One region of the Devosia sp. 2618 genome, then DNA from elsewhere that is predicted to be linked to it. Evidence: riboswitches for the same ligand, from Rfam matches in the RefSeq annotation. Region 1 holds a riboswitch; each other region holds the start of a gene.
The links. Region 1 has a riboswitch for cobalamin ahead of ABIE28_RS05840 ((2Fe-2S) ferredoxin domain-containing protein). Riboswitches for the same ligand answer to the same signal wherever they lie in the genome.
Positions count from the first base shown of each region.

Region 1 (4,248 bases):
ACCTACGCGGCCGGCTTCGCGGTTGCAACCGCCCTGCTCCATCTCTCAGGCATTGCCAGCACAGCGGCAATCGCGCGCCTTATCGGCAAGTACGGTAAATACGCTGCCCAGTTCGCCGGCGGTGTATTTGCCATTGGCGGCATCGGTGTGCTGGCCGGCTGGCTGTAGCCGACAACGCAAAACCTCGGTGGAGAGCAATCTCCGCCGATACCGTCTTCGATGAAATTGGTGGTTTTTTGGAGCGGGTAGCGGGAATCGAACCCGCATATTCAGCTTGGAAGGCTGCTGCTCTACCACTGAGCTATACCCGCCCGGTCGATGACCGACGTGTTAGCCAATAGCGCGGCACAACCAACACTGGCAACCCCTTCCCGCCGTCATCAACGAGACTTTAGCGCGCATGACGCAGCCAAAAGCCCCTGCGGCGCGACGGCGGCAATTGGCCTTAACGTCATTGGCCAGCAGTTTTTTTGGGAGCATTGCCAAAGGGGTGTTGACACTCTGTCATCAGACCACCATAAACCGCCCGAACGAAACGCCTAGCGCTTCGTTTTCCTACCCAAGCGACGTTGTTGTGGAGGGGTGGGAGAGTGGTTAAATCCATCAGACTGTAAATCTGACCGCTTAGCGTACACTGGTTCGAATCCAGTCCCCTCCACCATCGCCCTTTCCGGACAGGCCCAGCGGCCAAAGCATCCGGGCCTCCCCCAAAGACATAGTTAGACAGGCTCATTCGTGGGCGCTTCCGCTACGTCCGTTTCTATGGTCCGATCGACGACGCAGGGCCTAGCGCAATCTAGCCAAACTGCCAACGTGACCATAGGGTAGTCTCCAGCACTGACGGAGAACCACTATGCGCTGGATCAACGAGCCGCTTCACTGGACCGAAAATGGTGAGGGGCTAGCTGTTCGGACCGCGCTGGAGACGGATTTCTGGAACAACACGTTCTACGATTTCCTGCACGACAACGGTCACTTCTACCACGATGAAGTGTCCGGCGATTTCACCATGTCAGTCACATTCAAGGCCGACTACACGGCACTCTATGATCAGGCCGGCCTGATGGTCCGCGTCGACGGCAAGAACTGGATCAAGGCCGGCATCGAATATACCGATGGTGAGCTCCATTTCAGCACCGTGGTAACGCGCGATGACCAATCCGATTGGTCGATGCTCTCCCTGCCCAACGCATTCCGCGACGGCCTGAACATCCGCGTCACGCGGCACGGCACAGCCCTGCGCGTCCAATTACAGGCCGAAACCGGCCAATGGCGCATGGCCCGCCTCGCATACCTGGCGATGCCCCAAGTCGTCCAAGCCGGCATGATGTGCTGCTCCCCAACCCGCGCTGGCCTAGACGTGCAGTTCAACAATTTCCGGATCGGCGAGCCAATCGAAAAGCGGCTGCATGACGACTAGGTTTTCTGCCACCAACTCCAGCTTAGCCACTGTCTTACCAGCAAACGCAGCAAGAGTGTTGGCGCAACGCGCCCCCGCGACACAACGCCGACACCTGCGCCTTGATCCCCATCCAGAATCACCCCAACTTGCGCGAGCTTTCGGTTCCGCCATGACGCGCGGATTAAAAGGGAACACGGTGCGGATTACCCATCAGGGGCCAAAACCGAGGCTGCCCTCGCAACTGTAAGCGGCAAGCGATTGCTATCGCCACTGGTCCTTTTAGGATTGGGAAGGCTGCAACCGCATCAGAGCCGTGAGCCAGGAGACCTGCCCAAGCACAATACCAAGCAGCCAGACGAGGTGTTCTGGCAGGGGACACGTCATGACTGCGGCCACGCCAGCATCCTATCTGCCATTTGCGCCTAACCTGTCCGTTCCGACAACGGGGTTATCGGCGCGCGCACACCCCGCCCGCCAAAGCCGATCCTAACCGGCTTGAGCGGAGTTTTGATTATGAACATTGGGCACCACCCAATGGCGTATCCACATGATCATGCGTCCTGCATTGGGGCGTGTCATGCAGCCTGACGCCATTCTCTTTGTCATCTCGCTGGCCAATCTGAGTGCTCGCCGTTTTGCGACGGTGGCGAACGGACTTGCCGCAGCCACCGCCCTGCCCAGCCGTCTCGTTCGCCTCGAAGGCACCGACCAGAACCTGCCGCAGGCCCTCGACGCCCTGCGCGATGAGGGGCATACGTCCATTCTCGTCCAGCCGATTGGCCTGCCTTTCCCCGAAAGCCTGATCGCCTGGCTCCCTGGCGCGCTCGCCACTTGGAGCCTTCTGCCCGGCAACGACGATGTCACCTTGTCCGTTGGCAGCGAAGCCAGCGATGACCCGGCACTGCTCAGTCATTTCGTGACGACGGCGCTTGAAAACGCCGACAACGCCACGCCCGTCGCCAAGGCAAAACCATCGCTGGGCAAACCTGGCTGGCAGAACCCACCCGATTTTCGACACCACCTGCTGGTCTGCACCGGCCCGCGCTGCCACTACCGCGACGCTGCCTCGCTCCTGCATGCCCTCAAGGACGAGACCAACAGACAGGGCATTGCCTCTCAATGCCTCACCGCCCGCACCGGCTGCCTGTTCCCCTGCAATCAAGGCCCGATGGTCGCCCTTTATCCCAAGGGCGAATGGTATCGCCTGGCCGACAAAACAGCCCTCGCCCGCTTCGTTTCGGAAGTTCTGGTCCAGGGCCAGACCGCCCACGACCTCCTCATTCATACGGCCAAGGCCGCACGCCAACCTGCCCTTTCCACCAAGGACAATTCATGATTTTCAAGCGTCTCACACTCGCCCTGCTGGCCAGCGCCTTAGCGGTCTCGGCTGCCACCGCGCAGTCTGATCCAGCGCCGTTACGCATCGTCACCTCGTTTGACATCGGCACGATGAACCCGGCCGTCGATGGCTTCTGGATGCAGGAATTTGGCGTTGCCGAACTGCTGATGAAGTTTTATCCCGACGGCACCAACCAGCCTTGGCTGCTGGAAAGCCTGGAAAACAAGGACGCGCTGACCTGGGTCGCTACCGTGCGCGATGGGATCACTTTCCAGAATGGCAAGGTGCTCGATGCCGACGCCGTTCTCGCCGTCATCAAGCGCCAGATGGCCGTATCGGACTCCGCCACAGGTGCCGTTCCCGAAGGCACAACCTTCGTCAAAACCGGTAACATGGAAATTACCATTTCGACGGTCGCGCCATGGCCGGAACTGCCCGGCATTCTGTCCAACGAAGCTATCTTCCTGATCTATGACGCCGAGGCCGCCGACGCCGTTGGCGACGACTGGACCAAGCTGACCAATGCCGGCATTTATACCGGCCCCTACACCGTCACCAGTCTGACCTCCGCCCGCCTCGATGCGGAGCGCAACGATAGCTACTGGAACGGCGAACCAGCCCTGCCCGGCCTCTCCGTCAGCTTCGTCACCGATCCGAACGCCCGCATTCTGGCCGTCCAGAACGATGAAGCCGATATCGCGCTCTATCCCCCTATCGCGGCGCGCCCCGTGGTTGATGCCACCCCCGGCATTCATTTCAATACCGGCACCACCGGAACCGGCGGCTTCCTAGGCTTCATGAACGTCAACCAGCCACCATTCGACGACGTTCGCGTGCGTCAGGCACTGATGCAGACCATCGACTATGACGAGATCGCCAATGTCGTGTTCGGCGGCGCCCTGGCTGAGGCCAAGGGCCTCTACAATGAAAGCTTCCCCTGGGCTCGCCAGACCTATGTCACCGATCCGACGGCTGCGGCCGCCCTGCTCGACGAAGCCGGTTGGCTCCTCGATGGCGACATGCGCCGCAAGGACGGCGAAGCGCTTGAGCTCAAGGTCGTCATATATCCGCAGCAACCAGACCTCGTGCCGCTTAGCGGCGCGTTGCAGGCCCAGGTTCGCAAGCTCGGTATTGGGGTCAAAATCCAGTCGGTCGATGACGTTTATGCAGCACTGGGCAAAGGCGGCGTCGATTGGGATCTTGGCATTTCCAGCGAAGGCACCGTCAGCTGGGGCGTCACCTCGCCATTCCTGACGCGCTATCTTGGCCCCGCCGGCAACCGCAACTTTGCCAGCTACGCCAACCCGGAAGTCCACGCCCTGATCGCTGAACTCAAGGTCACAGTCGACACCACTCGTCGCGACGAAATCCTTGGCCGCATCCAGGACATTCTGGTGAGCGAAGACCCCTATGTGTTTGCCTTCAACATCCACAAGGGCCGCGTCGTCGTGAACGAGACCTATGCCGGCTACGAACCCGGCTTCGCGCTCTACCACGTCTCGCCGAC
Region 1 covers NZ_JBEPOO010000001.1:1,164,325-1,168,572, reverse strand. Annotated here, with positions in the region: gene ABIE28_RS05860 (HupE/UreJ family protein) at 1-168, shown strand, start outside; tRNA gene ABIE28_RS05855 (tRNA-Gly) at 238-311, opposite strand; tRNA gene ABIE28_RS05850 (tRNA-Tyr) at 577-661, shown strand; gene ABIE28_RS05845 (DUF1349 domain-containing protein) at 854-1,420, shown strand; cobalamin riboswitch at 1,544-1,751, shown strand; gene ABIE28_RS05840 ((2Fe-2S) ferredoxin domain-containing protein) at 1,950-2,738, shown strand; gene ABIE28_RS05835 (ABC transporter substrate-binding protein) at 2,735-4,248, shown strand, end outside.

Region 2 (4,248 bases), 1.3 Mb from region 1:
TCGACTTCCGGCCAGCCGCGGGTTTTTAGACCACAATCCGGATTGACCCAAAGCTGATCGGCAGGGATGCCTTCGGCGGCTTTGCGCATCAGGGCCTCCATGTCGCCTTGGCTGGGGACGCGGGGCGAGTGGATGTCCCAGACGCCGGGGCCGATCTCGTTGGGATATTTGAAGTCGCGGAAGGCATGCAGCAGTTCCATGTCGGACCGCGAGGTCTCGATGGAGATCACGTCCGCATCCATTTCGGCGATGGCGGGCATGATGTCGTTGAACTCGGCATAGCACATATGAGTGTGGATCTGCGTCGCATCGCCGACCCCTGAGGCCGACGCCCGGAAGCAGTCGACGGCCCAGCGCAGATAGATGACCCAATCGGCGTTGCGCAGCGGCAGGCCTTCGCGCAGAGCGGGCTCATCGATCTGGATCATGCCGATGCCGGCCGCTTCGAGATCGATCACCTCGTCGCGTATGGCCAAGGCGATCTGGCGGCAGGTTTCCGAGCGCGACTGGTCGACGCGTACAAAGCTCCATTGCAGAATGGTCACCGGACCGGTCAGCATGCCCTTCATTGGTCGGTCGGTGAGCGAGGCGGCATAGGCCGACCAGCGCACGGTCATCGGGGCAGGACGGCTCACATCACCATAGATGACCGGTGGCTTGACGCAGCGCGAGCCATAGGACTGCACCCAGCCATTTTTGGTAAAGGCAAAGCCATCGAGCTGTTCGCCGAAATACTCCACCATGTCATTGCGCTCGAACTCGCCATGCACCAGCACGTCGATATCGAGCCGTTCCTGAATGCGCACGGCGCGTTCGGTCTCAGCTTCGAGGAAGGCGTTATAGGTCGCTTCGTCGATCCGGCCCTTCTTGAAGGCCGAACGCTGTTCGCGCACCTCGGCGGTCTGGGGGAAGGAGCCGATGGTCGTGGTCGGGAAGGCGGGCAGGTTGTAGCGCGAGCGCTGCTGTTGGCGCCGGCTGGGGAACGGAGACTGTCGCGCCAGATCGATGGCCTCGGCGGCGCGAGCCTTGACCGCTGGCTGATGAATGCGGGGCGAATTGCGGTGGGCGGCAATGGCGGCGGCGCTTGCATCGAACGCCGCCTTGGCCGCGCCCTTGCCCTTTTGCATGGCAAGACTGAGGGCTGAGACTTCGGCCAGCTTCTGCTTGGCAAAGGCAAGCCAGGACAGCAGCTCAGCATCCAGTTCGGTCTCGCCGTCGAGATCGACCGGGGTGTGCAGCAGCGAACAGGATGGCGCAATTTCCAGCCGATCCGGCCCCACCGCATCCCAGGCTTTCGATACCAAGGCAAAGGCAGCATCGAGATCGGCGCGCCAGATATTGCGGCCATCGATCACGCCAACCGACAGGACCTTGTCGGCAGGTAGAGCCTTGAGCACCACAGGCAATTGTTCGGGGGCGCGGACGAGGTCGATATGCAGGCCGGCGACAGGCAGGGTGGCGGCCAGCTCGGTATTGTCGAGCAGGGCGCCGAAGTAAGTCGCGAGCATAATCTTGGGCGCGACGGGCGCGAGCGCCGCGTAGGCACGGCTCAGGGCGTCGCGCTGGGCAGGGCTGAGATCGAGCACTAGGATTGGCTCGTCGATCTGCACCCATTGGGTGCCCTCGGCCTTGAGTGCGGCGAGCAGGTCGACATAGGCGGGCAGGACTGCGTCGAGCAGGGACAGCGGATCGAGCCCTTCATCCTTGGTTTTGCCCAGGCTCAGCCACGTGACGGGGCCGACGATGACCGGGCGGGTCTCGATGCCGAGCGCCTTGGCTTCGCTGTACTGATCCAGCGCCTTGCGGGTCGACAGCACAAAGCGCTGACCGGCGTGAAATTCGGGCACGATGTAGTGGTAGTTGGTGTCGAACCACTTGGTCATTTCCATCGCCGGCGCATCCTTGGTACCGCGCGCCATGGCGAAATAGAGCGCCAGTGGATTGTCTATACCGGCAAAGCGCGGCGGGATGGCGCCGAGCGCTGCGGTCATGTCGAGCATGTGGTCGTAGAACGAGAAATCATTGGAAGGGATGATGTCGATCCCGGCCTGATGCTGCAGCTGCCAGTGGCGGGCGCGCAACTGGGCGGCGGTGGCCTCAAGCGCCACGGCGTCGGTTTCGCCCTTCCAGTAGGATTCGAGGGCCTTTTTGAGTTCGCGATGTGCGCCGATGCGCGGAAAGCCGAGATTGGCGGATCTGGTCATGATGGTGCCGATGCAAAATGGTGCGCCCACCGGCAGACCGGAACGGTCGCCATGGCCGGGTCGCGGAAAAAGCGGAAAAGCGGGCTGAACAGGCGTCAGAAGTGACGCATTCGCCTTGGGCTTGTGGCTGCAATCGGCGGCAAGAAAATCGTCATGGCATGTCCTCGACCAGTCCACCCGACCGGCGTGATTGGAGTGTTCAATCCCAAGGTAGGTCTCCTGGCTCGCGGGATTGGCCGAACATCCGCCTTCCCGGTTTGCACCAGTGGCATGTGGATATCCGTCACCGCCTACAGTTGCGGGGGCAGCTCCGGACTAGGCATGAGCCGCACCGGATTCCCTGTTATCCTCTTGCGAGGACCATGGGCAGGCTGAAGATGCACGGCAAAGCGACGGCTGTCAATTGGGATATAAAGATATCGTTATATCCCCGCTGTCCACATGGACTGGAAAATTGCTCAGCAAGGCATTGACGCGAATCTAGAATAGGACCACTACATCTAGTGTGTCGTGGTCATCCGGGTCGCAAGGACGGGTGATAATAGGGAAGCTGGTGCGGGGTTCATCCTCCAGTCCAGCGCTGCCCCCGCAACTGTGAAAGCGTGCTTCAGCACGCCAGCCAGATACCTGCCACGACAGGTTTATTCGTCCACGGGCGGGGTGTCCCATTTGGTCGCGAAGCACAGGCTTGGCCGCTTGGTCACGTCCTCGCGCGCGCCCCTTCTGTACCCCGCCATCCACCTACGGGGTCCTGGGGTCCAATGACTGAACTCGATATTGCAAGCCGTGCCGACGATGGTGTCGCACCCGCCTATCACGACGCCGACGACCGCCGTGTCGCCGCCGAGCCCGGCTTCTCGCTGATCAAGCGCAATGGCCGCAGCGTCCCCTTTGACTCTTCCAAGATCGGCGTGGCGCTGACCAAGGCGTTTCTGGCCGTGGAAGGCAACAAGGCCGCCGCATCGCGCCGCGTGCACGAGATCGTCGAACAGCTGACCACCGAAGTCGTGACCGCTTTGACCCGCCGCGCCAAGGATGGCCGCGTTTTTCACATCGAAGACGTGCAGGACCAGGTCGAGCTGGCGCTGATGCGCGGCGAGCACCAGAAGGTTGCGCGCTCCTATGTGCTCTATCGCGAAGAACATGCCCGCGCTCGCGCTGCTGCCACCAAGCCCGTCGAAACCAGCGCCACCAGCCTGACCATGACGCTCGACAATGGTAGCCGCGTGCCGCTCGATGAAGCGCGTCTGGCCACCGTCGTCACCGAAGCCTGTGCCGGCCTTGAAGGCGCGCAGCCCGAAGTCATCCTCGAAGAAACCCGCCGCAATCTCTATGACGGCATTTCGCTCGACGAGCTGGCGCTGGCGCCGATCTTGGCCGCCCGCACGCTGGTCGAAACCGAGCCAAGCTATGCGTTCGTTTCGGCGCGCCTGCTGCTGGACAAGCTGCGCCGCGAAGCGCTGAGCTATGTCTCGGGCCGCACCGAACTGGCAACTCAGGCCGACATGGCGACCCGCTATGCCGAATACTTCCCGCAATACCTGGCCAAGGGCATTGCAGCCGAACTGATCGACCCCGAACTGGCCCGCTTCGACGTGGCGCGCATCGCCGCCGCCATCAAGCCGGAGCGCGACACCCAGTTCCAGTATCTGGGCCTCCAGACGCTCTATGACCGCTATTTCCTGCATGTCGACCGGGCGGTGTTCGAGCTGCCGCAGGCCTTCTTCATGCGCGTCGCCATGGGCCTCGCCATCCGAGAAATCGACCGCGAAGCGCGCGCCATCGAGTTCTACAACCTGCTGTCGAGCTTCAACTTCATGGCCTCGACGCCAACGCTGTTCAACTCGGGCACGCTGCGCCCGCAGCTGAGCTCCTGCTTCCTGACGACGGTGGCCGACGACCTCGACGGCATCTTCAAGGCGGTCAAGGACAACGCCCTGCTGGCAAAATATTCCGGCGGTCTGGGCAATGACTGGACGCCCGTGCGCGGCCTCGGCGCCCACATCAAGGGCACCAACGGCGAGAGCCAGGGCGTCGTACCCTT
Region 2 covers NZ_JBEPOO010000001.1:2,463,257-2,467,504, reverse strand. Annotated here, with positions in the region: gene metE (5-methyltetrahydropteroyltriglutamate--homocysteine S-methyltransferase) at 1-2,204, opposite strand, end outside; cobalamin riboswitch at 2,397-2,584, opposite strand; cobalamin riboswitch at 2,699-2,853, shown strand; gene ABIE28_RS12390 (ribonucleoside-diphosphate reductase subunit alpha) at 2,966-4,248, shown strand, end outside.
Region 2: it holds a riboswitch for cobalamin, as region 1 does, so the genes downstream of both, metE (5-methyltetrahydropteroyltriglutamate--homocysteine S-methyltransferase) here and ABIE28_RS05840 ((2Fe-2S) ferredoxin domain-containing protein) in region 1, are expected to answer to the same signal.

Region 3 (4,248 bases), 1.4 Mb from region 1:
CAGCCATTGGACAGCTCGACCATATCCTCTTCGCGGCAGGTTTCGTCGCCGCAACCGGCGAGAATGTCCTTGTCGACGCCCAGATCACCAAACTCGTTGATGATCAGCGCGATGCGCTTGCCCTTGGGGGCGTGCGCCAGAAGATGGCGCACGAGGGTGGTTTTACCGGCGCCGAGAAAGCCGGTGATGACGGTGGTTGGGATCTTGGCGGTCATGCGGGCACTCCGGCCGTTGCGGTGACGCGATTGCGCGCGAACACGTCGTTCAGTTTGCCGAACAGAGTGCCGAGCACCAGCCAGAACACGGCGGACGTGCCCAGGGTGATGGCGGCAAATTCGGTGGCGAGATGGGCTGGCACGGCGCTTGGCTCATCGGGGCCGATCGGTGCGCCGATGATGTGGGGCGCAATGACCAGTGCTGCAGCAACCGCAAAGGCCCAGCCGGCGCGGGTTTTGGCGAGCAGCAGGATGGCGCCACCCGTGGCGAGCGCCGTACCGACCCACCAGAGCTGGCGCGGGAAGACTTCGGCGGCCGGCATGCCCGGCAATTCGGGCGCGAGGCCATAGGCCGGGGCCAGCGAGAAGGCGAGGAAGCCGGCAATGCCCCAGAGGTAGCCGTTGGCGAAGGTGATCGGAATATTAGCGAACATCGAGACGGCGCCGATGACCAGCGCGAAGCCGGCGGCGGCGAGGACGGTGGCGAGCGTGGTATAAGCGGTGCGCTCAAAGCCATCGGCGGGGGCCCATTCTTCGGGCTCTTCCTCAAGGGTGGCGATGGCGTCGTGGGTGTGGTCCTGCGCGACGGCTTCTTCGCCGTGGCTATGACCGCCGCCTTCACCTTCAAAGGTTTCGGCGTGGAGAATGAGGGGCGTGACGCGGAAATGCTGGATGACGGCGGTCAAAAGGCCAGCCGATAGCGCTGCGATAAGCGCAGCGGCAAACAGATTGCGGATCATGATGTTTCTCTCGATTTCCTGGTGGTCGCGCTTCCGATCCTCGGATCAAGTCCGAGGAGCAAACCGGTTCCCACTTTTGCTGGAAGCGCTCCGGACCCTGCCTTAGTGGCAGGGAAAGCCCATGGCATGACGGGTGTCGTGTGCGCCATTATGCAGGCGGAAATCGCCAGCAAAGCCAGTGCCGACCAGCAGGGTCAGACCGAGCAGCAGCGCCAGCGAACCGGCAACAACGCGTTGGGAAATCGAGAGTGACTGAGTGGCAGTCGTCGCTTTAGTCGTTGCATTCATAGCAGCACCCTCCGTGCGCGGAACAGATGGGCTTTACGCCCGGCGTTTGTATTGGCAGGTCTCCTGGCTTGCGGTGGAGACAGCGCCCTCGCCTTCCCAGCAGCCTTTCGGCCACCAGTGGCATAGTGAGAGCGCGCACCGCATACAGTTGCGGGGGCAGCCACGGAGTTGGTCCCTAATGGGTACGCCTCACCGTGTTCCCTTTCCTTCCCAACGAAAAATCGTCGGTCCGGGTATCCCCTTGCCGCTACGGACGCGGGGAACCAATACAGTTTGACATGTACGCCGCCCCTTGAGGGCGGTCAATCCGCCCTGCGGTTACTCGTCGCCTTCGGGGCCTTCATAGCTGATGCTGAGCACCTGGACCTGAACGGCCAGATCCTTGAGCAGCGGCTCGCTGGTGGGGATGGAGACTTCCCCGGATACAGGGTTCACATCGAGATCATCGGTGTCTTCATTGGTGGGGGCGAAGCGCAGCGAAATGTAGCAATTGCCCTCGACGTGGGCGAGCGTGCCGTCTTCGATACTGGCGTAGCCGCCATAATCCCACCAGAAGCCGCCAATGGTGAAGGGCGCCTGGTTGATGGCAACCACATCCTCGACGCTCATGCCGACGCGCACGCCCTGCGGTCCTTCCATGGACGGCGACAGATCAGCGTAGCTCAGGTCGGTCAGATTGGTTTCGTCCCACCAGCCAAATTCCATGGTCTTTTGCGGATCATTGGGGAAGACGGTAGTGGCGAGAATGGTGGTGCCCTCAGGGCCATCGACATTGCCGGTGACGACGTTTTCCTTGCCATAGGTCTTGATCAGCAGCGCTTCGGAACTATCGCGGCCAAACACGCCATCGCAGGCAAAGGTCGATGGGTCCTGGGCAAAGGCCGGGGATGCAAGGGCAGCACAGACGACAATGGCAGACATACGCAGCAACATGGCCGAACTCCTTGAGGCGGGCGCTACATCGCCGACGCCATCGACCTGGCGCCAATGGCCGACGGCGGCGAAATCTGCCATCAAATGGTCGTTGCCGCAATCGGGCTCGGTAGGAAGAACCGGTTTTGGTCAAGCGCCTCGTTGGTGGGCTGAAGCAGATTTGCGCGCGGCGGGTGGATGCGACTCGCACTAGGCAGAGAGCACGCTCAAGAGCAGAGGACCCCAGGATGAAACCCATCAAGTTTGACCGCGACGAGACCAAGGCCATTGTTGGAGAAATTCAGGACTATTTCCGCAACGAGCTGGATCAGGATATCGGCGTCATCCCGTCCGAAATGCTGATGCAGTTTTTCGCCGACAAGATGGGCGCCTATTATTACAACCGCGGCGTTTATGACGCGCAGGCGGCGCTCAAGGCCCGCATGGACAGCCTGCACGACGACCTGTTTGCGCTCGAGCAGCGCACCAAGCATTTGCGCTAGACAGCAAGTGGGGCGGCGACCGGGCCACTCTTATTGTCGAGAGTGATGCAGTTTCGCGCTTTTCCAAAAATGGCGTGGTGATATCTGTGAGGCGCCGGGTTCGTCCGGTGTCTTCAGGAGGAAGCCTTGGGCTTCAATTTCCCTACGCTGGCCCCAATCGGGCTGTTGGTTGCATCCAATATCTTCATGACCTTTGCCTGGTACGGGCACCTGAAATGGCCAACCTCGGCGCTGTGGGCCGCGGTGCTGATCAGCTGGGGCATCGCGTTTTTCGAGTATTGGCTGGCCGTGCCCGCCAACCGGATCGGCGAGGCGGTCTATTCGCCATCCGAACTCAAGACCATCCAGGAAGTCATTTCGCTTTCGGTATTTGCGGTGTTCACCGTGTTTTACTTCGGCGAGAAGCTGACACTGAACCACGGTGTGGGGTTCGGGCTGATCGGGCTTGGGGCGTTCTTTATATTTAAGGGGCCGTTGAAGTAGGCGGCTGGGGCGGGTCTTTGGAGGGGATACCCCCACCCGCCGTTCGGGCATAGCCCTCACGGCCTTCTCACCTAAAATCACGCCACTGGCGTGATTTTGCCTTCGGCCGGATCGAAGTCCCCCTTTTCAGGGGAAGGTTAGGTGGGGGTATTCTTGCTTTAGTGCACGTTACCCCTAGTGCACCGTCCCCGAGCCCCCGACCGCGACGATATTGTATGGCGCTCCATCGACCGGCAACTCGCCCGTCTTGGCGAATGTCGCGATGTCGATGAGGTGTACCTTGCCCGCATTGGGATCGGTCACGGCAACCACGTTCCCTGCGACGGCGATGCGAGGACGTGGCAGGCTCCATTCGCCGTCCATCGAATATGGATCGGTGACGGAAAGCGACTGGACCAGTTTGCCGGAGACCACGTCGAGCTGATTGAGCTTGCCGTCTTCGGTAAAGACATAGGCAAACTTGGGCCGGATCGGATCGACCGCGAAATGCACGCGGCGGGTTGGCAGGTCGACGAGGCGGAATGCGGTTGTCTCCGCTGGGTCGATAATGGCGACGTTGTCGGCACCGTAATTGCCGAGGAAATACTGCAAGCCGACACCACCAAGAAAGGTGGTGGATTTGCCGTCTGGCAGGCCGGCATAGGGCAGTTTTTCGATCTTGGGCTCACCCGAACCGGAGACGATCAACACGCCGTCGCCACAACCGATGATCACCAGATTGCCTGAACTGGCTTCGCCATGGAGGTCTGGGCAGGCATGGATATCGCCGACCTGATTGCCGGCGCTGTCGAGAACTTTCAGGCCGATGCGGGGCTTCTTTTCATCATCGGCATTGGCGGCCGAGCTTAACGTGTAGTCGCCCCACGGGACAGCGACGCCGTGATGGGGTGTGCCGCTGTCGAGCTCGACAGGTTCGATCTTGCCGTCGTGCGCCCAGTCGTGGCTGCTGAACAGGTTGATCTTGCCGGAGCCGTCGAAGAACAGCGCAGTCTTGCCACCGTGCTCCACCACGTGGGCGGGCTTTTCGCCGTCAAGGGTCGCGCCGACAAGAACTGGATCGGTGATGGTGATGTCGCCGTGGTCACCATGGTCGTCGACGCTGATGCC
Region 3 covers NZ_JBEPOO010000001.1:2,590,524-2,594,771, forward strand. Annotated here, with positions in the region: gene cobW (cobalamin biosynthesis protein CobW) at 1-215, opposite strand, end outside; gene ABIE28_RS13010 (CbtA family protein) at 212-955, opposite strand; gene ABIE28_RS13015 (CbtB domain-containing protein) at 1,058-1,243, opposite strand; cobalamin riboswitch at 1,280-1,526, opposite strand; gene ABIE28_RS13020 (hypothetical protein) at 1,562-2,257, opposite strand; gene ABIE28_RS13025 (DUF2164 domain-containing protein) at 2,404-2,658, shown strand; gene ABIE28_RS13030 (DMT family protein) at 2,785-3,141, shown strand; gene aztD (zinc metallochaperone AztD) at 3,316-4,248, opposite strand, start outside.
Region 3: it holds a riboswitch for cobalamin, as region 1 does, so the genes downstream of both, ABIE28_RS13015 (CbtB domain-containing protein) here and ABIE28_RS05840 ((2Fe-2S) ferredoxin domain-containing protein) in region 1, are expected to answer to the same signal.